3 regions of the Arthrobacter sp. Y3225116 genome follow, and region 1 is predicted to be linked to each of the others. Evidence: predicted binding sites of a transcription regulator. Region 1 holds the regulator's gene; each other region holds the start of a gene.

Region 1 (7,592 bases):
TGTCCGCAGGTCATCCAGGCTGGAGATTCCGCCCGATGCAACCACCGGCTTGTCGGTCCGCTCGCACATCTGCCGGAGCAGATCCACGTTGGGTCCGCGCAGCGTCCCGTCCTTGGTGACGTCGGTGACCACGTACCTCGCGCAGCCGGCGTCTTCGAGGCGGGCCAGCACCTCCCAGAGGTCGCCGCCATCCTGCGTCCAGCCGCGGGCCGCGAGCGTGGTGCCCCGGACATCGAGGCCGACGGCGATGGCGTCACCGTGCCGGGCAATGGCGCGTGCCGTCCACTCCGGATTCTCCAGGGCGGCGGTGCCTAGATTGACACGTGCGGCCCCGAACTCAAGCGCCCGCTCCAATGAGGCGTCGTCGCGGATGCCGCCCGACAGCTCCACCTTGATCTTCAGTTCGTCGGAGACGCGGCGCAGCACTTCCGTATTGTTGCCCCGGCCGAACGCCGCGTCGAGGTCCACCAGGTGCACCCATTCCGCCCCGTCGTTCTGCCACGCCAGCGCAGCGTCCAGCGGATCCCCGTACCCGGTCTCGCTGCCGGCTTCGCCTTGGACCAGCCGGACGGCCTGGCCGTCGGCAACGTCGACTGCGGGCAAAAGTTCAAGGATGGTGGTTTCGTTCGTCATGGTTCTTCCGCTTTCTGCGCGCCGTCAGCGGGCGCGGGATGGGTGTGGTTACTCGGCCGGGCCGAGGGTGAGCAAGTAGGCAGCCAGCAGCGACAGGCCGGCCAGGATCCAGAAGACGATCACCAACCACTTGGGCAGCCGCTGCTGCCGGAACGAGATGGCGCCGCCGGCCAGCAGCCCGGCCAGGCCCATCAGGAGGATGCTGCCCATGACTACCTCAGCGTCTTCAGCCAGTTGCGCAGCAGCTCCGCGCCGGCGTCTCCGGACTTTTCCGGATGGAACTGGGTAGCACTCAGCGGACCGTTTTCAACGGCCGCTATGAACGGGGCGCCGTGCGTGGACCAGGTCACCAGCGGGGGTGTCATCGCGGGTTGGGTGACATCGAAGTTCCAGTGCTGCACGCCGTAGGAGTGTACAAAGTAGAAGCGCTCGTCTTCGATCCCGGCAAACAGCCGGCTGCCCTCCGCGGCGTCCACGGTGTTCCACCCCATGTGGGGCACGACCTCAGCGGGCAGCGCTTCCACGGTTCCCGGCCATTCCCCGATGCCCTGCGACCGCACGCCATGTTCCACGCCTTCTTCGAACATGACCTGCAGGCCGACGCAGATGCCCAGCACGGGCCTGCCGCCGGCCACCCGCCGCCCAATCCAGCGAAGCGCGTCCACGGACTTGAGCCCCTTCATGACCGTTGCGAAGGCCCCGACGCCGGGAACCAGCAGGCCGTCGGCGTCGAGGACGTCGTCGGAGGCATGGCTCAGCGTGACGTCGGCACCCACATGCTCCAGCGCCCGGACTGCCGAGCGGACGTTCCCGGAGCCGTAGTCCAGTACGGTGACCTTGGGCGCAGCCGTCACAGGGCTCCCTTCGTCGAGGGAATGCCCTCGACACGTGGATCGGCTTCGACGGCGGCGCGAAGCGCCCGGGCGAAGGCCTTGAACTGGGCCTCGACGATGTGGTGGGGGTCCCTGCCGCCCAGCACGCGCATGTGCAGGCAGATCTGGGCGTGCAGCGTGATCGACTCGAAGACGTGGCGGGTCAGCGATCCGGTGAAGTGTCCGCCGATCAGGTGGTACTCCTGGCCTGCCGGTTCCCCCGTGTGCACCAGGTAGGGCCTGCCGGAGATGTCCACGACGGCGTGGGCCAGCGCCTCGTCCAGGGGCACCGTGGCTTCCCCGAAACGGCGGATCCCGGCTTTGCTCCCCAGCGCTTCCTTCAGGGCGTCGCCGATGGTGATGGCGACATCTTCGACGGTGTGGTGCGCGTCGATGTGCGTGTCCCCGCTGGCCTTCACCGTCAGGTCGACGAGCGAGTGCTTCGCCAGGGCGGTCAGCATGTGGTCGTAGAACGGCACGGTGGTGCTGATCTCGGAACGGCCGGTGCCGTCGAGATCCAGTTCAACCAGCACGGACGACTCGCTGGTGATGCGTTCGAGGCGTGCGGTACGTCCGGTGGTGGTTTCCACGGTCATGGGAGTCCTTTGACGAATTGGTCGACCGGCACGAGCCGGTTCGCTCTTACTAGTTTAGGAGACGGGGCTCGCCACGAGGGCCTTGACGCCGTCGAGGAAGGCTGTGGTCTCGGCCTCAGTGCCGGCGGTTACCCTCAGATGGCCCGGGATCCCGACATCGCGGATCAGCACGCCGGCTTCCAGCAGCCCCTGCCACACCGAGCGGGGATCCTCCAGCCCACCGAAAAACACGAAGTTAGAGTCGGACGGCGCCGGGTCAAGGCCCAGTCCGGCCAGCCCGTCGACAATGCGGTCCCGCTGCGCCTTGATGTCTTCGACGTTGGCCAGCAGCGCATCAGCATGTTCCAACGCGGCCAGGGCCGTTGCCTGGGTGACCGCGGAGAGGTGATAGGGCAAGCGGACCAGGCGCAGCGCATCGGTAATCTGCGGTGCGGCGGCGAGGTACCCGACCCTGGCGCCTGCCAGCGCGAAGGCCTTGCTCATGGTCCGGGAAACAATGAGTCGCTCCCGCCCCGGCAACAGCGTCAGCGCGCTCGGCGTTCCTTCGTGGGCGAACTCGGCGTAGGCCTCGTCCACGATCACGATGGCCTTGGAGGCCTCCCCCGCCTCATACGCCGCCTCCACGACCTCAAGGCCCAGGGCGGTGCCCGTCGGGTTGTTCGGGGAGCAAAGAACGACCACATTTGCCGCGGAGTCGGCCACGGCAGCGGCGGCAGCGTCCGGGGACAGTGTGAAGTCCGCCCCCCGCGGAACAGCCACATAATCCGTGTCCGTTCCGCTGGCCAGCAGCGGGTACATGGAATAGGTGGGCGGGAAGCTCAGCAGGGTGCGGCCGGGGCCGCCGAAGGCCTGGAGGATTTGCTGCAGGACTTCGTTCGATCCGTTGGCGGCCCAGATGTTCTCTGCGGTGAGGCCGTGCCCCAAGTAGCGGGCCAGCGCCGTCCTCAGCTTCGTGAACTCGCGATCCGGATACCGGTTTAGGCCCGCGGCCGCCTCACTGACGGCCGAGACGATGGCCTGACGGACAGCATCGGGCAGGCCATGGGTGTTCTCGTTGACGTTCAGGAGGACGGGAACCTCCAACTGGGGCGCACCATAGGGCTCCAAGCCCCGGAGATTTTCCCGCAACGGCAGGCGGTTCAGGCGTTCTAACTGCTCACTCACCGGTCCAGTTTAAGCTTCGGCCCGCCCGGGGCAGGAATCGGGCGGGCCGAAGCAGCTCATATTACGGCTGGTCTCAGCGCGCCGACGAGACCAGCAGTTGCTGTCCGGCGTGGACGATGTCCCCCTGCAGGCCGTTCAATTGCGCGATCTCGAAAATGACATCGTGAGGGTTGCGGTCCGGGGCGGACTGCACTGCTATGTCCCACAGTGTCTGGCCGCTGCCCACCGTGACAGTTGCCGCCGGCCCCGGTCCCAGCCCCCCGGCGGCGGCCATTGCCGGGGCCGTGAAGAAACCGATCAGGGTCAGGGCTGCGGCCGCGGCGAGCATCAGCGGCAGGCCGATCAGCAACAAACGGCCCCGGCGGGTCAGCCGCAGGCCTGTGCTGGTACGAACGCCGGCGGGCTGCGGTGCGAGCTGGGCGGACATGGTGCCACCTTTCCGATATTCGATCTATTTCGGCTGGTTTCGATCGTTTTGCGACCACATTCGAACGTATCTTCGAATTCGTCTCTTACAGTTTTAGCACTGGTGATCGAACATTGTCGAGACTCAGTCGAACAAATGTTTGAAATTCGCTACCGCCTCGCCTAGCGTTGTAAGCGTCGAACGGCAGTAAGAGCAGTGCATCAGCCGCCACCGACAAAACAGTTGAGACAACAGCCCATGTGCGGTTCCGCTACGGCGCCGGCGCAGGGACCACTACGGGGAGACCGGGGCCGGACATGTCGGAAGAGACCACCACCACTGCCGGAGCGAAGCGACGCGGCCGGCCCGTCAAAGTGGGACGCAGCCTGACGCCGCGGCAGAAGAAGATCCTGGAAACGATCCAGCGCTCCGTCATGTCCCACGGATACCCTCCGTCCATGCGCGAGATCGGTGACACCGTCGGTCTGGCAAGCCTGTCCAGCGTCACGCACCAGTTGGCCCAGCTCGAGAAGATGGGCTACATCAGGCGCGACCCCAAGCGTCCCCGTGCCATGGAAATCCTGACCCCGCTGACACTCGAGCACGGGGGTGTGGAAATCGTCGGAGTCGAGGAACCGCAACAGCTGCGCAGCTCCAGCGGCGTCGCAGTATCCGAGCTGACCACGTCATCCGACACGGCGATGGTGCCGCTGGTGGGACGGATCGCAGCGGGCGGGCCGATCCTCGCGGACCAGGCGGTCGAGGACGTCATGCCCCTGCCGCGGCAACTGGTGGGACACGGCGAGTTGTTCATGCTCAGGGTCTCGGGCGATTCCATGATCGATGCGGCCATCTGTGACGGCGACTGGGTCGTGGTGCGCCAGCAGCACACGGCCGAGAACGGCGACATCGTGGCGGCGCTGCTCGACGACGAAGCAACGGTCAAGACCTTCCGGCAGCGCGACGGCCACACGTGGCTGCTGCCGCAGAATACCCAGTACGAACCCATTCTGGGCGACCACGCAACCATCATGGGCAAGGTTGTCTCGGTGATGCGGGCCCTCTGACGCGCCCGCGTCTCCCGGTCCCCCGCTGCCGCCACCCCGGGATCCCTGCGCGCACGGGCGGTCCCCGGCCGGGTTGGCCCCGCTCGCTCCGGAATGGGCGTGCCCCCACAGCACGTTCAGGCTGCGGCCGAAGCCAGCCTTTCCAAGATCTGGCGGGCCGTGGCGCCGTCCTTGGTACTCCAGAAGGGCGGCAGGGCGCTGCGGAGGAAGCTCCCGTAGCGCGCTGTCGCCAGCCGGGAGTCCAACACGGCCACCACTCCACGGTCGTTTGACGCGCGGATCAGCCTGCCGGCTCCCTGGGCCAGCCGCACGGCCGCGTGGGTCGCCGAGACGGTCATGAAACCGTTTCCCCCGGACTGCGCCACGGACCGGGTGCGGGCAGTCGTGAGCGGGTCATCCGGCCGGGGGAACGGAATCCGGTCGATGACCACGAGCCGGCACGCGGAACCGGGAACGTCGACGCCCTGCCAGAGCGTCATCGTGCCGAACAGGCAGGTGTCGGGCTCTTCGGCGAATTGGCGGACCAGCGCACCCATCGACGATTCGCCCTGGCACAGGATGGTCAGGTCGGTGCGCCCGCGCATTTCGGCCGCGGCTTCTTCTGCCGCACGCCGCGAGGAGAACAGGCCCAGGGCGCCGCCGCGCGAGGCCAGCAGCAGCTCCTCGAGTTCATCGAGCTGTTCCGGGCTGGTGCCCCGGCCCGGCTTCGGTAGATGCGACGCCACGTAGAGCACGCCCTGCCTGGGGTAATCGAAGGGGCTGCCCACGTCCACGCTGGAATAGGCGGGCGCGCCGGCTCCGAGCAGTCCGAGCGACCCGGCGACGGCGTCGAAGGTTCCCCCGACCGACAACGTCGCCGATGTCAGCACAACGGTATGTTCGTCGAACAGGCCCTCACGCAGCCGGGACGCCACCGAGAGCGGTGCTATGTTCAGCGTTGCCGGCTGGTCGTCATTGGCGGCGTAGTCGCCGGTCTCGCCATAGGTACTGGGACGGGTCGCCCAGATGACCTCCCGGGAGTCCGGTGCGGACAGCAACCGTTCAGCCAGCTCCAGCACGGCCGAGAGCCGTGAGCGCGCCATCTGCCGTCCGCCGTCCGCTGCCCCCGCACCTTCGGGCTTCGAGTCGGAGAGCGCCGCGCGGGCCGCTTCCCGTACCTGCGCGAGCACCAGCTCATGCTCCTCGCGGAGGCCGGCCGCCAACAAGCCGGTCGGCACAGACTGCAGGACGTCCTCCAGGGCGTCGGCGGCGGAGTTCAAAGGCTCCACGCTGATCCCCGTGTGTTTGCGCGCCGTCGAGGCGGCGGTACGCACCATGGCGGCCGAGAGTTGCCCCGCGACGGCGCTGGTGACGCGGTCCTGCAGCTCATGGGCCTCGTCGATGACCACGACGTCATAGTCCGGGAGTACCGCGACGCCCTCGAAGGCGTTGATGGCCAGCATGGCGTGGTTCGTGATCACGATGTCAGCCTCTGTCGCGCGGCCCCGGGCCAGTTCGCTGAAGCACTCGGCGGCAAGGGGGCACTTCTGGGCGCCCAGGCATTCCATCGAGCCGACGGAGACCTGCCGCCAGGCCCGGTCGCTGACACCGGGCACCAGTTCATCCCGGTCCCCGGTTTCGGTCTCCTGTGCCCACTCGCGCAGGCGCACTACTTCCTTGCCCAGCGCGCCCGAGGGGCCGGAAGCGGACCCTGCGCCGGCCGGAGCAGGATGCGGAACCGCGTCCTCGCCGAGGCTGAACAGTGCCGCCGGCGCGTCCTCGTCCGGAAAGCCGCCCGCGAGCTTGTGCAGGCAGAGGTAATTGTTCCTGCCCTTGAGCAAAGCGACGTCCAGCGGCCTGGGAAGCTCGTCGGCGACGGCCTCCAACAGCCGGGGCAGATCCCGCTTGACGATCTGCGATTGCAGCGCCAACGTTGCGGTGGAGACGATGGCCGGCTTCTCCCCCTCCAGCGCCTGGACCATGAGCGGCACCAGGTAGGCCAGCGACTTGCCGGTGCCGGTGCCCGCCTGCACCAGCAGGTGTTGCCGGCGCTCGAAGGCCTCGGCTACTTTCGCCGCCATTTCGTGCTGGCCGGCACGGTGCTGCCCGCCCATCTCCTGAACGGCGACATCAAGCAGCCGCAACGCCTCCCCGGCGGGAACCTGGAGGTCAGTCATGCCGGAGGAACTGTTCCAGCTCCGATGCCAGGCCCTCGCGCACCATCACGTCGAGCCGCGTGCCGTCCCCGCCATGCTCCATGGAGAGGATCTCGGCGTCTTCGTTGTGCAGGCGGCTAATCACTTCGCCACGGTCGTAAGGCACCAGCAGCTGCAGCTTCACACTGGGCCGCGGGATCGTCTCGCTGACGAGCCGAAGCAGCTCATCGATGCCCTGCCCGGTCCGCGCCGAGACCACGACGTGCCGCGGTTCGCGCTGGCGCAGTCGCTCGACCACGAAGGGATCGGCGGCATCGGCCTTGTTCAAGACGACGATTTCCGGAATGTGCCGTGCTTCGATTTCGGTCAGCACCTCGCGCACTGCGGCGATCTGGCCCTCCGGGTCAGGATGCGAGACGTCGACGACGTGCAGGATGACGTCGGCGTCGGCAACTTCCTCCAGGGTGGAGCGGAAGGCTTCCACCAGCTGCGTCGGCAACGACCGGACGAACCCTACCGTGTCGGCGAGCGTGTAACCGATGCCGTCCGGTGTTTCCGCCCGGCGGACGGTCGGATCCAGGGTGGCGAAGAGCGCGTTCTCGACCAGCACACCCGCATCCGTCAGGCGGTTGAGCAGCGACGACTTGCCGGCATTCGTGTAGCCGGCGATTGCCACCGACGGCACGGCATTGCGGCGGCGGTTGGCGCGCTTGGTGTCC
Region 2 (6,265 bases), on a different contig from region 1:
GGAACTTGGTGGACCGGTAGGACCGGCGCATGTCCTTCAGGACCTTGTCCGACCCCGACTGCAGCGGCATGTGCAGCTGCGGCATGACGTTGGGTGTTTCGGCCATGGCGTCGATGACGTCGTCGGTAAACGCCGCCGGGTGCGGGCTGGTGAACCGGACGCGTTCGAGGCCTTCAATGTTGCCGCAGGCGCGCAGCAGCTTCGCGAAGGCGCCGCGGTCGCCAAATTCCACGCCGTAGGAGTTCACGTTCTGCCCCAGCAGGGTGACCTCGATGGCGCCGTCGTCGACCAGGGCCTGGACCTCCGCCAGGATGTCCCCCGGCCGGCGGTCGCGTTCCTTGCCGCGCAGCGAGGGCACGATGCAGAACGTGCAGGTGTTGTTGCAACCGACCGAGATGGAAACCCACCCGGAGTACACCGCGTCGCGCTTGGTGGGCAGTGTCGAGGGGAAGACATCGAGCGACTCGAGGATTTCCAGCTGCGCTTCGTTGTTGTGCCGGGCACGCTCCAGCAGGGCGGGAAGCGAACCCACGTTGTGGGTGCCGAACACGACGTCGACCCAGGGCGCCTTCTGGAGGATCGTCTCCCGGTCCTTCTGCGCCAGGCAGCCGCCGACGGCGATCTGCATGCCGGGGTTGCGTTCCTTCACGGGGGCGAGCTGGCCGAGGTTGCCGTACAGCTTGTTGTCCGCGTTCTCCCGCACCGCACAGGTATTGAACACCACGACGTCGGCCTGCCCGCCTTGGGACTCGACCATGCCGGCTGCTTCGAGGAGCCCGGCAAGCCGCTCGGAATCGTGTACGTTCATCTGGCAGCCGAACGTGCGCACTTGGTAGGTGCGGGCTTCGTGCTGCGTCTCGATGGGCGGGGCTGGGGCAGTCAAACTCACGTTACAAGGGTACGGCCTGCGGCGGGACCGGCCACAATTCGCAGGGCCGGTAAATCAGTACCAGTTATTGGCCAGCTGGAAGTCCAGGGCCAGGCACGGCGAACCGTACCGGGACTCGATGTAATCCAGGCCGCGGTCGAGACGGATCCGGAAAACGTACCCGCCGTCGGTCGATTTCTCGACGCCGGCGTTTCCTTCCGACTCCTGGTTCCATAGTTCTTCGAGGCAGGCCAATTCCCCGGCAGCCCAGCCGGGGGCGGGGATTGCTGCTCCGGTGTGGGCGTCGGCTTGCCCCGAGTCGTTCGCGGGCGCTTCGGCAGGAGCCGAGGAACCGCCCTGGTCTGCCGCCGCGCCGGCCGCCGGTGCCTGTTCTTCGGCAGCGCCGGCTGCAGCCTGGTGATTGCCTGCCCCCGGTGCGGCTTGTTCTTCGGCCGTGCGCCCGGCAGCTGCCTTGTCGGCCGGGTCTGTCGCCGCGCCCTCTCGTGCCGCGCTCTCCTGCGCTCCGGGGGCGCCTTGTTGCCCTGGATCCGTGGGGCCGGAGGCTTCCGTCTCCGCGGCCTCTGCTGCAGGGGTTTCGGCCGCCCGTGCGGCGGCAGTTTCCTCTTCTTCCGTGCGCGCCTCCGGCGTCCGGGCGTCCTTCTGCGCGGCCGCGTCGGTGGACGCTCGCTCCGCTTGCTGGCTCTGGGACGCACGCGTCACCGGCCGCTGCCCCTCGTCCGGGTCGCTCCAGCCCATCAGCTGCTTCACCGGGGCTGCGATGAATCCCACCGCTGCGGACGGGCTCTGGCCGCTGTGGAGGGCGCCCGCTGCCCCGGTTGCGCCGAGGGCGGCGACGGAGCCGAGGGTCAGCCCCGCAAAAATCCGGAGGCGGCGCCGCCTGCGGTTGCTCCTGCGTAGCTGGGTGGATTGGCGACGTTCATTCTGCGATGGGCTCACAGTCGCACAATGATACCGACCAAACCGGCGAAAGTCTCAATTTCATAACGGAGCGGTCTCAGAACTCCGGGGTGGCGGCGTTGCCGAGTTCCTCGTCCGCGACCCGGTAGGCCAGCGAGGGCGGATAGCCCTTCCGGGCCAGCATCGAAACCAACCGCCGCAGATGCTTGTCCCTGGCCGACCGGTCGTTCAGTTCCCAGTCGGGACGGATCTTGCGGCGAACGAGTCCCCGCGCGGCTTCCAGCTCGTCGTCGGGCGAAAGCTGGTCAAGTGCCTGCTCGGCGATGTCGCCGGTGATCCCCTTGTCCGCGAGTTCCCGCTTGAGGGCAGCGCGTGCCAAGGAACGGATCTGGGAGCGGCTGCGCACCCACATTTCGGCGAACTCGGCGTCGTCGATGAGGTTGACTTCTTCGAATCGGTCGAGCACCGCCTCGGCGACGTCGTCCGGGACGCCGCGCTCAGCCAGCTTTGCGGCCAGCTGCGCGCGGCTTTTCGGGGACCGTGTCAGCGCGCCCAGCACAATCGAGCGTGCCACCGCGTGGGGATCCGCCTCGGGCGCCAGGTCGGCCGGGCTGCCCGGCGTTGGCCCGGCGGCCGGACCGTTCCTGCGGGCCACCTAGAATCCGTCGACTGCCTTGAGCTTCGGTCCGCCTTCTTCTCCGCTGTCCGGAACGGGGTCGATCCCGAGCTTCTGCCGGATTTTGCGTTCCAGCTCGTCGGCCAGGTCCGGGTTGTCGATCAGGAACTTACGGGCGTTTTCCTTGCCTTGGCCCAGCTGGTCGCCGTCGTAGGTGAACCAGGCGCCCGACTTCTTCACCAGCGAATGTTCCACGCCCATGTCGATCAGGCTGCCCTCGCGGGAAATGCCGTGACCGTACAGGATGTCGAACTCAGCCTGCTTGAAGGGCGGAGCCATCTTGTTCTTGACAATTTTGGCGCGGGTGCGGTTGCCCACCGGGTTGGCGCCGTCTTTCAGGGTCTCGATGCGGCGGACGTCGATGCGCACGGAGGCATAGAACTTCAGCGCCTTACCGCCGGTGGTGGTCTCCGGGCTGCCGAAGAACACGCCGATCTTTTCGCGCAGCTGGTTGATGAAGATGGCCGTGGTCTTGGACTGGCTGAGCCGCCCGGTAATCTTTCGCAGGGCCTGGCTCATGAGGCGCGCCTGGAGCCCCACGTGGCTGTCACCCATTTCGCCCTCGATTTCCGCGCGGGGCACGAGGGCCGCGACGGAGTCGATCACGATGATGTCCAGCGAGCCGGAGCCAATCAGCATGTCCATGATTTCCAGGGCCTGCTCACCGGTATCCGGCTGCGATACCAGCAAGGCGTCGGTGTCGACGCCAAGCTTCTTGGCATATTCGGGGTCCAGGGCGTGCTCGGCGTCGATGAAGGCCGCGATGCCGCCGTTCTTCTGCGCGCTGGCCACGGCGTGAAGCGCCACGGTGGTCTTACCGGAAGATTCCGGACCGTAGATTTCCACCACGCGGCCCCGCGGCAAACCGCCGATGCCCAGCGCCGCGTCCAAGGTGATCGAACTGGTGGAGATCGTTTCGATGGGGGCGCGCGTGTCGTCGCCGAGCCGCATCACCGACCCCTTGCCGAACTGCTTGTCGATCTGCGCCAGCGCAGCTTCCAGTGCCTTCTCGCGGTCAGCTGGTGCGGCCATTGTTCACCTCAGTCTCTTGCGGCCCTCGGGCCTTTTTTGTCTTGACGTCTTCCGACCGTAACCGCCGGTTCGGACAAAATGGGATCGGCAGCGGAGCGTGTGGATGATCCGTCCACTCGGGGGTCTGTGTAGAAGCTTAGCGGTATCCGAACACACTTTCGAACATATCGGCATTTGGCGCCGCGTGTCCTGTTCAGCCGCGCGGCTCACGGTCCTTGCCCCAGCGCCGCTCGGGCGGAACGTCCTGGACATCGCAGAGGGCCAGCCACACGGTTTTGGGCGGGATGCCCGCGGACAGCGCTTCGGCCGCGGTACGGCCCCCGAGCTGACCCAGCACCAGGTCGGCCGCCAGGACATGCGAGTATGCGGGACCGAATTCATCGTCCATCAACCGCCAGAAGTCACTGGTTCGCACGCGTCCATCTTCTCACGTGTCCGTCCGGCCTCAACCGGACCGGACGGAGATTCGGCGCCATCGGAATACGCGTACGGCGCGTCAGGCCGCCGTTGCCCTGCGTGTGCATGCTGCTCATTACAATGAGCCCATGACAGACCACGCCACAGGCAGCTCAGATGCAGGGTTCGATGCAGCCATCGAAGCACTGGAACGGCAGCTGAGCCTGCTCTGGCGCCGGGCCAGGGCGAATTCGCACCGGGTGGCACGTAACGTCCACCCGGACATGGAGCCTGCCGCCTACGGACTGCTGTTGATCCTGCAGCGGGAGCGCTCCATGCGGCTGACCGAACTGGCGGCCGCCATCGGCGTCGGCAAACCCTCCGTGAGCCGCCAGATCGCCATGCTTGAGCAGTTGGGACTGGTTGGCAAGGAGGCGGATCCACTGGACGGACGGGCCCAATCCATCACCTTGACTCCGGCCGGGCTGGAAAAGCTGGCCGAGGCACAGGCCGCCCGCAAAGTCGCCTTCCACGAGCGCCTTGGCGACTGGTCGGTCGAGGACCTGTCCACGCTGGGACAGCTGCTGGACCGGCTGAACGCTTCGTATGCCAACGAGCCGCCCGTCCACTAGCGGCACAGCTTCACCGGGAGGGGCAGGCGCGGCGGGGCAACCGCCGGCACAACAAAAACCGGCCGGTCCGCCACGGGGCGGAACCGGCCGGTTCAGGTGTTCGGGTCAGTAGCGGGCGGAAGCCAGTCCGCGCAGCTCGTCGGGCAGCTCGTCGGGAATGGCCCCGACAAACTCCCGGGACAGTTCCTGCGGAACGGTGTCGGGAATGACGACGCCCTCGGCGTCGGCGACCCGGTCGCTGACTTCCCGGAGCATGTGCGACAGGGGAACGTCCAAAGCCGAGCAGATCGAGGACAGGAGTTCCGACGATGCTTCCTTCTGGCCGCGTTCGACTTCGCTCAGGTATCCGAGGGAGACGCGGGCGCTGTGCGACACTTCTCGAAGGGTGCGTCCCTGACGCTGCCGGACATCGCGGAGGACGTCGCCAATCTCGTGTCGTAGCACCACCATCTTGCGCTCCTTCTGCTCCGTACGCGGTTCTTCGGCCAATCCCACATCACGCCAACGGACTACACCGTTTACGGACACGGGCTGCTTTACCATCTGTATCGCCTTGCTCCCTCATGAGGTGTGCGGCTCGCGCCGCTGTCTTCCAAGCCTAGGCCAACAACGTAACAGTTGCTGACACCCTTTGATAACTACTGAATCAAAGTTTTTGTTCCCGGGCCCGATTCTCCGGTGCCGGCGGGACCGGGGGCCGCGTCGATCGCGAGGCCCAGTTGTTCGATGGCCGCTTCGCACGCCAGCCGCCGGATGCGGGCACGGTCGCCCTCGAAGCGGTATTCGACGGCGCGCGTGCCGTCCGGAGACGCTACCCCGATCCACACGGTTCCCACATCCCGTCCACCGTGCGGTTCCGGTCCCGCCACCCCGGTCGTGGACACCGCGATGTCGGCCTGCAACACGCGCCTGGCGCCGTCGGCCATCTGGCAGGCAACCGCTTCAGTGACCGCGCCCTCGCGCTCGAGCAGGCCCGCGTCGACGCCGAGCACCGCCGTCTTGATCCGGCCCTGGTAGGACACCACGCCGCCGCGGAGCGTGCCCGAAGCCCCCGGAACGGTGGCCAGTTCCGCCGCCACCATTCCCGCCGTCAGCGATTCGGCCGTGGCCAAGGTCACCTTCCGCGCGATGGCGGCTCCTACGACCACGGATGCGGGCGTGGTCACGGCCGGCCCTGCGGCTTCGCGAGGGCGGCACGGCGCAGCGCCACTGCCTTGACCACGTAGTCGATGCCGGTTGCCACGGTCACGACGACGGCGACCGCCATGACGGCAAAGGCGACCCAGACGGCCCAGGACCCGAGCCACGCCTCCAGCGGCAGGAGGTACAGGAAGATCGCCAGGGTTTGCAGCACGGTCTTCAACTTGCCGCCGCGCGAGGCCGGCATGACGCCGTAGCGGATGACGACGAAACGCAGCAAGGTGATGCCCAGCTCCCGGACCAGGATGACGACGGTGATCCACCACGGCAGGTCGCCCAGCACCGACAGGAGGATCAGGGCCGCACCAATCAGGAGTTTGTCGGCGATCGGGTCGGCTATCTTGCCGAAGTTGGTGATCAGGCCCCGGGACCGGGCCAGGTCGCCGTCAAGCTTGTCGGTGTAGATTGCGACGGCAAAAACCGCCACCGCCAGCCAGCGGAACACCTGCCCTGCCCCGGCGTCCGCCAGCAGGAACCAGATGAAAAACGGGACCAGCAGGATCCGCACGGTGGTGAGGACGTTGGCGATATTGAGCAGGGGCA
Region 3 (7,592 bases), on a different contig from region 1:
CGCTTCAGGTACCGCGACGGCGGCGGCGAAATCGGGACCATCTCCAGCGTCACGCAGGCGTTCTGCCACGGCTGCACCCGCGCCCGGCTGAGCACCGACGGGAAGCTGTTCACCTGCCTGTTCGGCACCGGCGGAACGGATCTGCGCGCCCTGCTGCGCGGCGGCGCGGACGACGGCGAACTGGCCCGCGTGCTGTCCGGCGTCTGGCGCCGCCGCTCGGACCGCTACTCGGAACTGCGCGGCGCCGAGACCGCGGGCGTTGACCCACGTTCCGGCAGGACTCCGGCCGGGACAGCTGCCCCGCCTGGCGCCGGCTGGCCGGGGCGGAAAGTGGAGATGCACTATATCGGCGGCTAGGGCCCCACTTATCCACATCGGCGCAATCGCCGGTGCCGTTGCAGCGGATGCGGATGCAGACTGGCTGGACAATTCAATCCATCGGCAAGAGGAGCCCATGGTGTGCGATATCTGCAACGGCATGACGCATCGGGAGGCCAGGGAGAAGACGCTGCAAACCATCGACAAGTACGGCTGGCAATGCATGATCGTCGAGGGGGACGCCGACAACACCGCTTTTGGCTACACCATCGGGCTGACCCAGGTTCAGCATCCCGAAATACTGCTGACCGGACGGGCCTTGGCGGAAACGCATGCCATTCTCAGCCTCTTGGCGCACCGGGTGCTGCACCATGGCCGCACCCAGGTGGCGGGGATGGAAGTACCGCTGCGGCCGCGGAAAGTGGCGCTGGCCCGGATTGAGCGGCCGGAGGATGTGCTCCTGGTCGCGGCAGATATTTACAAAGGCCGGCTGCGCGGCCTGCAGGCCATCTGGGCCGACGGGGAAGGGCTGTTTCCGTGGCAGCAGGACGTCCCGGACGTGCTGACCCAGCCCCTGTATGGAACACCCGCCCGTGCTCAGGCCGAAGCCGGGTTGAGCACGGGCGGTGTAGCAGGTTTAGCGGACCGTTGTCAGTGCCCGCGGGCAATCCACTCGTCGAGCTGCGGTGCCTCGGCGCCGATGCTGGTGGCATCGCCGTGACCGGTCTTCACCGTGGTCTCGGCCGGCAGCGTCAGCAGCCGCCCCTTGATCGACTCGATGATCGTCTCGAAGCTGGAGTAGCTGCGGCCGGTGGCGCCCGGACCGCCGTTGAACAACGTGTCGCCGCTGAACAGCACGTTCTGCGAGGCGAGGTGGAAGCAGACCGATCCGGGGGAGTGGCCCGGAGTGTGGATGGCCTGCAGCCGCGCCCCAGCGATCTCGAAGGTGTCGCCGTCCTCGATCGCGTGGTCGGGTGCGCTGTCCGGGAAGACGGCGTCCCAGAGCATCCGGTCGGCGTCGTGCAGGTAAACCGGTGCCTTCACCAGGTCCCGGAATTCACCGACGGCGCGGATGTGGTCGTCGTGACCGTGCGTGAGCAGGATGGCCTTCACGGTCCGGGAGCCGACGGCGTTGGCAATGGCCTGCGGATCGTGGGCCGGGTCGATGACGATGACCTCGGTGGCGTCGCCGACGATCCACACATTGTTGTCCACGTCCCAGGTGCCGCCGTCCAGCGAGAACGTGCCCGAGGTGACCAGGTTTTCGATTGCCGCGCTCATGCTACCTCCACCACCGAACGCAGCACCTTGCCCTCGTGCATCTTGTCGAACGCGGCCTCAACCTCGTCCAGCTTGATCCGCTCGGTGACAAAGGCGTCCAGGTCCAGGTTGCCCTGCTTGTAGTGGCTGACCAGCATCGGGAAGTCGCGGGACGGCAGGCAATCGCCGTACCAGGAGGACTTCAGCGAGCCGCCGCGGCCGAACACGTCCAGCAGCGGCAGTTCGATCTTCATGTCCGGCGTGGGGACTCCCACCAGGACCACGCGCCCGGCGAGGTCGCGGGCGTAGAACGCCTGCTTGTACGTTTCCGGACGTCCGACCGCTTCAATCACGACGTCGGCGCCGTTGCCTCCGGTCAGCGCCCGGATGGCTTCCACCGGGTCCTGTTCCTTCGAGTTGATGCCGTGCGTGGCACCGAGCGACTTGGCCAACTCGACCTTGTTGTCGTCGATGTCGACGGCGATGATCGTGGTGGCGCCGGCCAGCTTGGCACCGGCGATGGCGGCGATGCCCACGCCGCCGCAGCCGATCACGGCCACGGATTCGCCGCGCTTGACCTCGCCGGTGTTGATCGCCGCGCCGATGCCGGCCATGATGCCGCAGCCGAGCAGTCCGACCGCCGCCGGGTCGACGTCGTCGTCCACCTTGGTGCACTGGCCGGCGGCCACCAGGGTCTTCTCGGCAAAGGCACCGATGCCCAGGGCGGGGGAGAGCTCGGTGCCGTCCTCGAGGGTCATCTTCTGGGTGGCGTTGTGCGTGTTGAAGCAGTACTGGGCCTCGCCGCGCCGGCAGGCCCGGCACTCGCCGCACACGGCGCGCCAGTTCAGGATGACGCGGTCGCCGGGCTCAAGATCGGTCACGTCGGGGCCGACGGCGCTGACCACGCCGGTGGCTTCGTGGCCGAGCAGGAACGGGAAGTCGTCGTTGATCCCGCCCTGCTTGTAGTGCAGATCGGTATGGCAGACGCCGCAGGTGAGGATGTCCACCAGCGCCTCGCCCGGGCCCGGATCGGGAACCAGGATGGTTTCGATGGAGACCGGAGCATTCTTTTCCAGGGCCACTACTGCCCGAACCTTGTGAACCATGCGGGAGTGATTCCTTCCTAGCGAAGTCTGGCGAGGCCGTCGTCGGCCGTCCTGCCCCATCCTAGGAACAAAACAGGGGCGCCACAATTTCCAAAACGATTGTTATGGAAACTGCGGCGCCCCGTGGGCCCGCGGTCAGAATTCCGCCGGCGGAGCCTGCCGCTGCTAGACGCCCAGGCGTTCCTTGACCAGCGAGAGCGGCGGGTTCGTGGCGCTGCTGCCATCCGGGAAGAGCAGGGTGGGAACCGTCTGGTTTCCGTCGTTGAGCTTCTCGACGAGCTCCGCGGTGCCGGGGACCTCTTCGATATTGATCTCGGTGTAGCCGATGCCCTGCGCATCGAACTGGGTCTTCAGGCGGCGGCAGTACCCGCACCAGGTGGTGGAGAACATGGTGACGGTTCCGGCAGCAGGTGTGTAATCCAAGATGGCTCCTTCTGGTCTGAAAGCTTGTGTACATGTCAACGTCGCACCGGGCGCGGTCATTCCCGGCGCCTGGCGGCTGGACCATAATGGAGGCATGTGCGGCAGATACGTCATGGCCCGGAGCACCGGCGACCTGGTGGCTTCCTTCGACGTCGATGAGTCCTATGTCGAAGAGATCCAGCCTTCCTACAACGTGGCACCGACCGACGAGGTCCCCTTGATCATCGACCGCAAGCAGGCCGACGGCGAGGGAGTGTCCCGGAAACTCATCGTGGCCCGGTGGGGCCTCGTGCCGCCGTGGGCCAAGGACCCGCGCTCCGGCGCCCGCCTGATCAACGCGCGGATGGAGACCGTGACGGAGAAACCCTCGTTCCGCAAGGCGGCGGCCAGGAAGCGCGGATTGCTTGTTGCCGACGGGTATTTCGAATGGCAGAAGACCGAGGACGGCAAGATCCCGACCTACCTGCACGGCGAAGGTGAAGAGGCGCTGGCTTTCGCGGCCTTGTTCGAAAACTGGCCGGACCCGGCGCTGCCCGAAGACCACCCGGAGAAGTGGCTGCGCACCTGCACCATCATCACCACCCAGGCGGCCGATGCGCTCGGGCATATCCATGACCGGACACCGCTGATCGTTCCGCCCGGCCTCTATGCGGACTGGCTGGATCCGGAAACAACATCCGAGGCCGACGTGCGGCAGTTGCTGGACGCCATGCCCGAACCGCATCTTGTCCCGCGGCGGGTCAGTTCGAAGGTCAACAACGTGCGCAACAACGGGCCCGACCTCATCGACGAGGCAGCATGACTGCCGTCCGGCGGCCCGGAAGCGGGGATCGTGCCCTGAGCGGCGTCCCCGCAGCCATTGTGCGCCGGCCCCGGCTGCCGGAAGCTGGGATGGAGTAGCCGGACCCGCGCCGCCAAGGCGGGAACCAGGGGAGGAAACCATGCCCGGACAGTACGTGGCCAGTTCGACGGCGACGATTGCGGCGCCGCCGGACCGTGTCTGGTCGGTGATCACGGACCCCGAAGCCATCAGGGGATTCATGTTCGGCACCGACGTGCAGACCGAATGGAGCGTCGGCGGGCCCATCCGATGGCGGGGTGAGTGGGAGGGCAAGGCGTACGAGGACAAGGGCCAGGTGCTGGAGTTCGAACCCGGACGGCGGCTGGTCGTCACGCACTTCAGCCCGCTGTCCGGCCAGGAGGACCTGCCCGAGAACTACCACCGTCTCGTCTGGACGCTGGAGGAAGTTCCGGGCGGCACGGAGTTCACGCTGTCGCAGGACAACAACGAGACCGCCGAGGCGGCGGAACATTCCAAGCTGATGTGGGACAAGCTGGTCGGCGACGTGAAGTACCTCGCCGAGCACGAGGTCTAGGCTCCTTGGCCGCCGTACTGCGGCACGCTGGGCAGCCGTCGTGGGGCGGCCAGATTTTGTCAGTGCCCGAACCTACGCTTGATCTTGGATTCGAATACATATTCGAATAGAATAAGAGGGTCAAGTTCTTCGGCGGGCGTGTTGGCAGGGGCGCTCGCCGGGGATTATGACCCGTTGTCCAGATGAAAGGCGACTGGGACATGGGTGTTTTCAGTGAAGCAGTTGACGTTGTGTGTTCCCCTGCCGGACAGCCGCTCCGGCTGCGCTGGCAGGGCAGGAGCTACCGGATCGTCGCGGAACCGGTGCGTTGGTACGAACGCCGCAAATGGTGGGCGGAGGAACTGCGTGCGGAACGGGGCAGGGGCGCAGGGCTGGTGGACCATGAGATCTGGCGGGTGCAGGCGCGGCTGAATGGCCGGTCGCAGATCCGCACCCTGGACCTTTCCCATCAGGTGGATACCGGACGCTGGCGCCTGATCCGCGTCCATGATGCCGTCCGGGAGCTGAGCGCCTGACGGCACCGCGGTTCCCGCCGGCCTTTCTCCCAGCCCCCGGTTCGCCCCGGCAGTCCGCCGGATGCCGATCCTGAGACCCAACCGTTGTTTGGAATGTCCATGAGCTTCACCCACCTGCACGTATCCACGGCGTACAGTGCCCACTACGGTGTCTCCTGGCCGGAGGAACTGGCCGCAGCGGCCGCTTCCTTCGGAGCCGACGCCTTGGCCTGCACCGACCGGGACGGCCTCTACGGCACGGTCAAGCACCTGAAGGCATGCCTGGCCACGGGGATGGATCCGATAGTCGGCGTGGACCTGGCCGTCCAAGACGGCGGCGGCCGGGACACCGGCCGCGTTGTGGTGCTGGCCCACGGCGGGAACCAGGGCAGGGGCTACCATGCGCTCTGCCGCCTGATTTCTGAAGCCCATGCCGGCACAGCTGCCCGCGGGCGTGCCGGCAGCCGCCGGACGCCCGGCGTGACGGTGGATCAACTCGCCCTGCATGCCGGTATTCCGGACGGCGAACCTGCCCTGACGGTGCTGCTCGGCCCTTTTTCCGACGTCGGACAGGCGCTGCGCCGCCGCAGCTACGCCGAAGCCCGCCGGTTGGCCGGACGCTGGCGCAGCGGACTGCCGGCCGGGTCGCTGGCAGTGGAAATCGTCTCCCACCTGAGTGCCCCGGGGGAGAACCTCAGTACCGCCCACGCGGTGCGGATGCTTAACCTGGCCGGGGAGCTGAATCTTCCCGCAGTGCTGACCAACGCCGTGCGCTACTGCGAAGAGGACGGCGCCGCCACTGCTGATGTGCTGGACTCGGCGAGGGCGCTGACAGCCTTGTCCAAGCTGCCGGATCTGCAGCCGAGCGCCCAGGGCTGGTTGAAATCCCCCGACCGGATGCAGGCCCTGGCGCGGGAAATCGTGCAGGCAGCCGGCGGCGGAAGCAAGGACGTCATCCGCCTGCTGGCGACGACGGAAGCGGTGGCCGACCGGTGCCGCATGGATCCATACGAGGACATGGGGTTCAAGCGCCCGGTGGTCCCCGAAGCCTCCGTCATCGGGATCGACGGGGATCCCGTGGCCGAGCTGGTCCAGCGCTGCGAAACCGGCATCGCGGAACGGTTTGGCGGGATGTCCGGACGGGCGGAGAAGGAACTGCGGGACCGGCTGGCCCACGAGCTGGGCATCATCTCGCGGCTGGGCTTCGCCTCCTACTTCCTGACGGTGGCCGAAGTGTCGCGCATGATCACCGGGATGGGTGTGCGCGCCGCGGCCCGGGGGTCGGGTGCCTCGAGCCTGGTGAACTACCTGCTCTACATCAGCCACGTGAACCCCCTGGACCACGGGCTGATCTTCGAGCGCTTCCTCTCCCAGGACCGTTCCACCCTGCCGGACATCGACATCGATGTGGAAAGCGCAGAGCGGCACAACGTCTATCAAAAGATCTTCGACCGATTCGGCAGCCAGCGGGTCACCCTGATGAGCATGCAGAACGGTTACCGTGCCCGCGGGGCGGTCCGCGACGCCGGCTTGGCGCTGGGCCTGCCGGAGGAGGAGATTTCGGGCATCGCCAAACAGCTCTGGCGGTTCTCCGCGCGCCAGTTCCGTGAGGCGATGGCGGAGAAGCCGGAGCTGCGCGCGTTTTCCGCCCAGGTGGAGCAGAACCAGCAGCTGGACCTGCTGGTGGATCTGACCGAACGCCTGGACCGGCTGCCCCGGCATATCTCCATGCACCCCTGCGGCGTGATCCTGGGCGACAGCTCGCTGTTGGACCGCACCCCTACCCAGCCAAGCGGGCTGGGGCTGCCGATGAGCCAGTTCGACAAACACGACATGGACCCGATGGGCATGCTCAAGCTGGACGTGCTGGGCGTGCGGATGCAGAGTTCCATCGCCTGCGCGCTCAAGGAAATAGCCCGCATCCATCCGGACAAGGACGCCGTGACGGCAGCCGGCCGGCACCCGGTGGGCGAGGACGGAACCGGGCCCGACTACATTGCCGCGGACGGGACCATCAACCTGGAACAGGTTCCGCTGGACGACGAGCCGACCTACGAGCTGATCCGCAGCACCCACACCCTGGGATGCTTCCAGATCGAATCGCCGGGCCAGCGCGAACTGGTGGGCAAGATGGCCCCGCGGGACTTCAACGACCTGATTATCGACATTTCGCTGTTCCGCCCGGGCCCGATGCAATCGGATATGGTCCGGCCGTTCCTGGAACACCGCCATGGCTGGGCGCCGGAGCGCTTCCCGCACCCCGATTTGATTCCGGTCCTGAAGGAAACCCACGGCGTCACGATCTTCCACGAACAGGTCCTGCGGACCTTCGACGTCTTCACCGGCTGCGGACTGGCCAAGGCGGACGAATTCCGCCGGCTGCTGGGCAACGAGGAAGCCGAACCCGCGGTGGAGGAATACTTCCGCAGCGCCTCGCTGGGCCGGGGATATCCGCCGGAGGTGGTCGACACGGTGTGGGGCACGCTGAAGTCCTTCGGCAGCTTTGGCTTCTGCAAAGCCCACGGGGCCGCCTTCGCCGTGCCCACCTACCAGACGGCCTGGCTGAAGGCCCACCATCCCGAGGCGTTCCTGGCCGGATTGTGGCAGCACGATCC

What was found. Region 1 encodes LexA, which represses DNA repair genes until DNA is damaged. Its sites were predicted from a motif close to TCGAACANNTGTTCGA; they were not measured.
Region 2: recA (recombinase RecA) is a predicted target of LexA. The motif match lies at 3,641-3,656, and genes of this name have one in related genera.
Region 3: AC5RV2_RS10895 (DUF6504 family protein) is a predicted target of LexA. The motif match lies at 4,574-4,589, and genes of this name have one in related genera.

Annotation. Positions count from the first base shown of each region.
Region 1 covers NZ_JBNHGL010000074.1:1,000-8,591, reverse strand. The annotation lists gene priA (bifunctional 1-(5-phosphoribosyl)-5-((5-phosphoribosylamino)methylideneamino)imidazole-4-carboxamide isomerase/phosphoribosylanthranilate isomerase PriA) at 1-633, opposite strand, end outside; gene AC5RV2_RS09095 (hypothetical protein) at 682-843, opposite strand; gene hisH (imidazole glycerol phosphate synthase subunit HisH) at 846-1,487, opposite strand; gene hisB (imidazoleglycerol-phosphate dehydratase HisB) at 1,484-2,101, opposite strand; gene AC5RV2_RS09080 (histidinol-phosphate transaminase) at 2,156-3,265, opposite strand; gene AC5RV2_RS09075 (LysM peptidoglycan-binding domain-containing protein) at 3,339-3,692, opposite strand; gene lexA (transcriptional repressor LexA) at 3,989-4,738, shown strand; gene AC5RV2_RS09065 (ATP-dependent DNA helicase) at 4,855-6,894, opposite strand; gene hflX (GTPase HflX) at 6,887-7,592, opposite strand, start outside.
Region 2 covers NZ_JBNHGL010000151.1:298-6,562, reverse strand. The annotation lists partial or broken gene miaB (tRNA (N6-isopentenyl adenosine(37)-C2)-methylthiotransferase MiaB) at 1-889, opposite strand, end outside; gene AC5RV2_RS12755 (hypothetical protein) at 944-1,825, opposite strand; gene AC5RV2_RS12750 (regulatory protein RecX) at 1,884-2,441, opposite strand; gene recA (recombinase RecA) at 2,442-3,494, opposite strand; gene AC5RV2_RS12740 (DUF3046 domain-containing protein) at 3,688-3,909, opposite strand; gene AC5RV2_RS12735 (MarR family winged helix-turn-helix transcriptional regulator) at 4,040-4,522, shown strand; gene AC5RV2_RS12730 (helix-turn-helix domain-containing protein) at 4,628-5,065, opposite strand; gene AC5RV2_RS12725 (CinA family protein) at 5,161-5,688, opposite strand; gene pgsA (CDP-diacylglycerol--glycerol-3-phosphate 3-phosphatidyltransferase) at 5,685-6,265, opposite strand, start outside.
Region 3 covers NZ_JBNHGL010000107.1:922-8,513, reverse strand. The annotation lists gene moaA (GTP 3',8-cyclase MoaA) at 1-357, shown strand, start outside; gene AC5RV2_RS10925 (DUF4262 domain-containing protein) at 455-1,039, shown strand; gene AC5RV2_RS10920 (MBL fold metallo-hydrolase) at 970-1,599, opposite strand; gene AC5RV2_RS10915 (S-(hydroxymethyl)mycothiol dehydrogenase) at 1,596-2,684, opposite strand; gene AC5RV2_RS10910 (glutaredoxin domain-containing protein) at 2,850-3,107, opposite strand; gene AC5RV2_RS10905 (SOS response-associated peptidase) at 3,202-3,909, shown strand; gene AC5RV2_RS10900 (SRPBCC family protein) at 4,049-4,483, shown strand; gene AC5RV2_RS10895 (DUF6504 family protein) at 4,684-4,998, shown strand; partial or broken gene AC5RV2_RS10890 (DNA polymerase III subunit alpha) at 5,098-7,592, shown strand, end outside.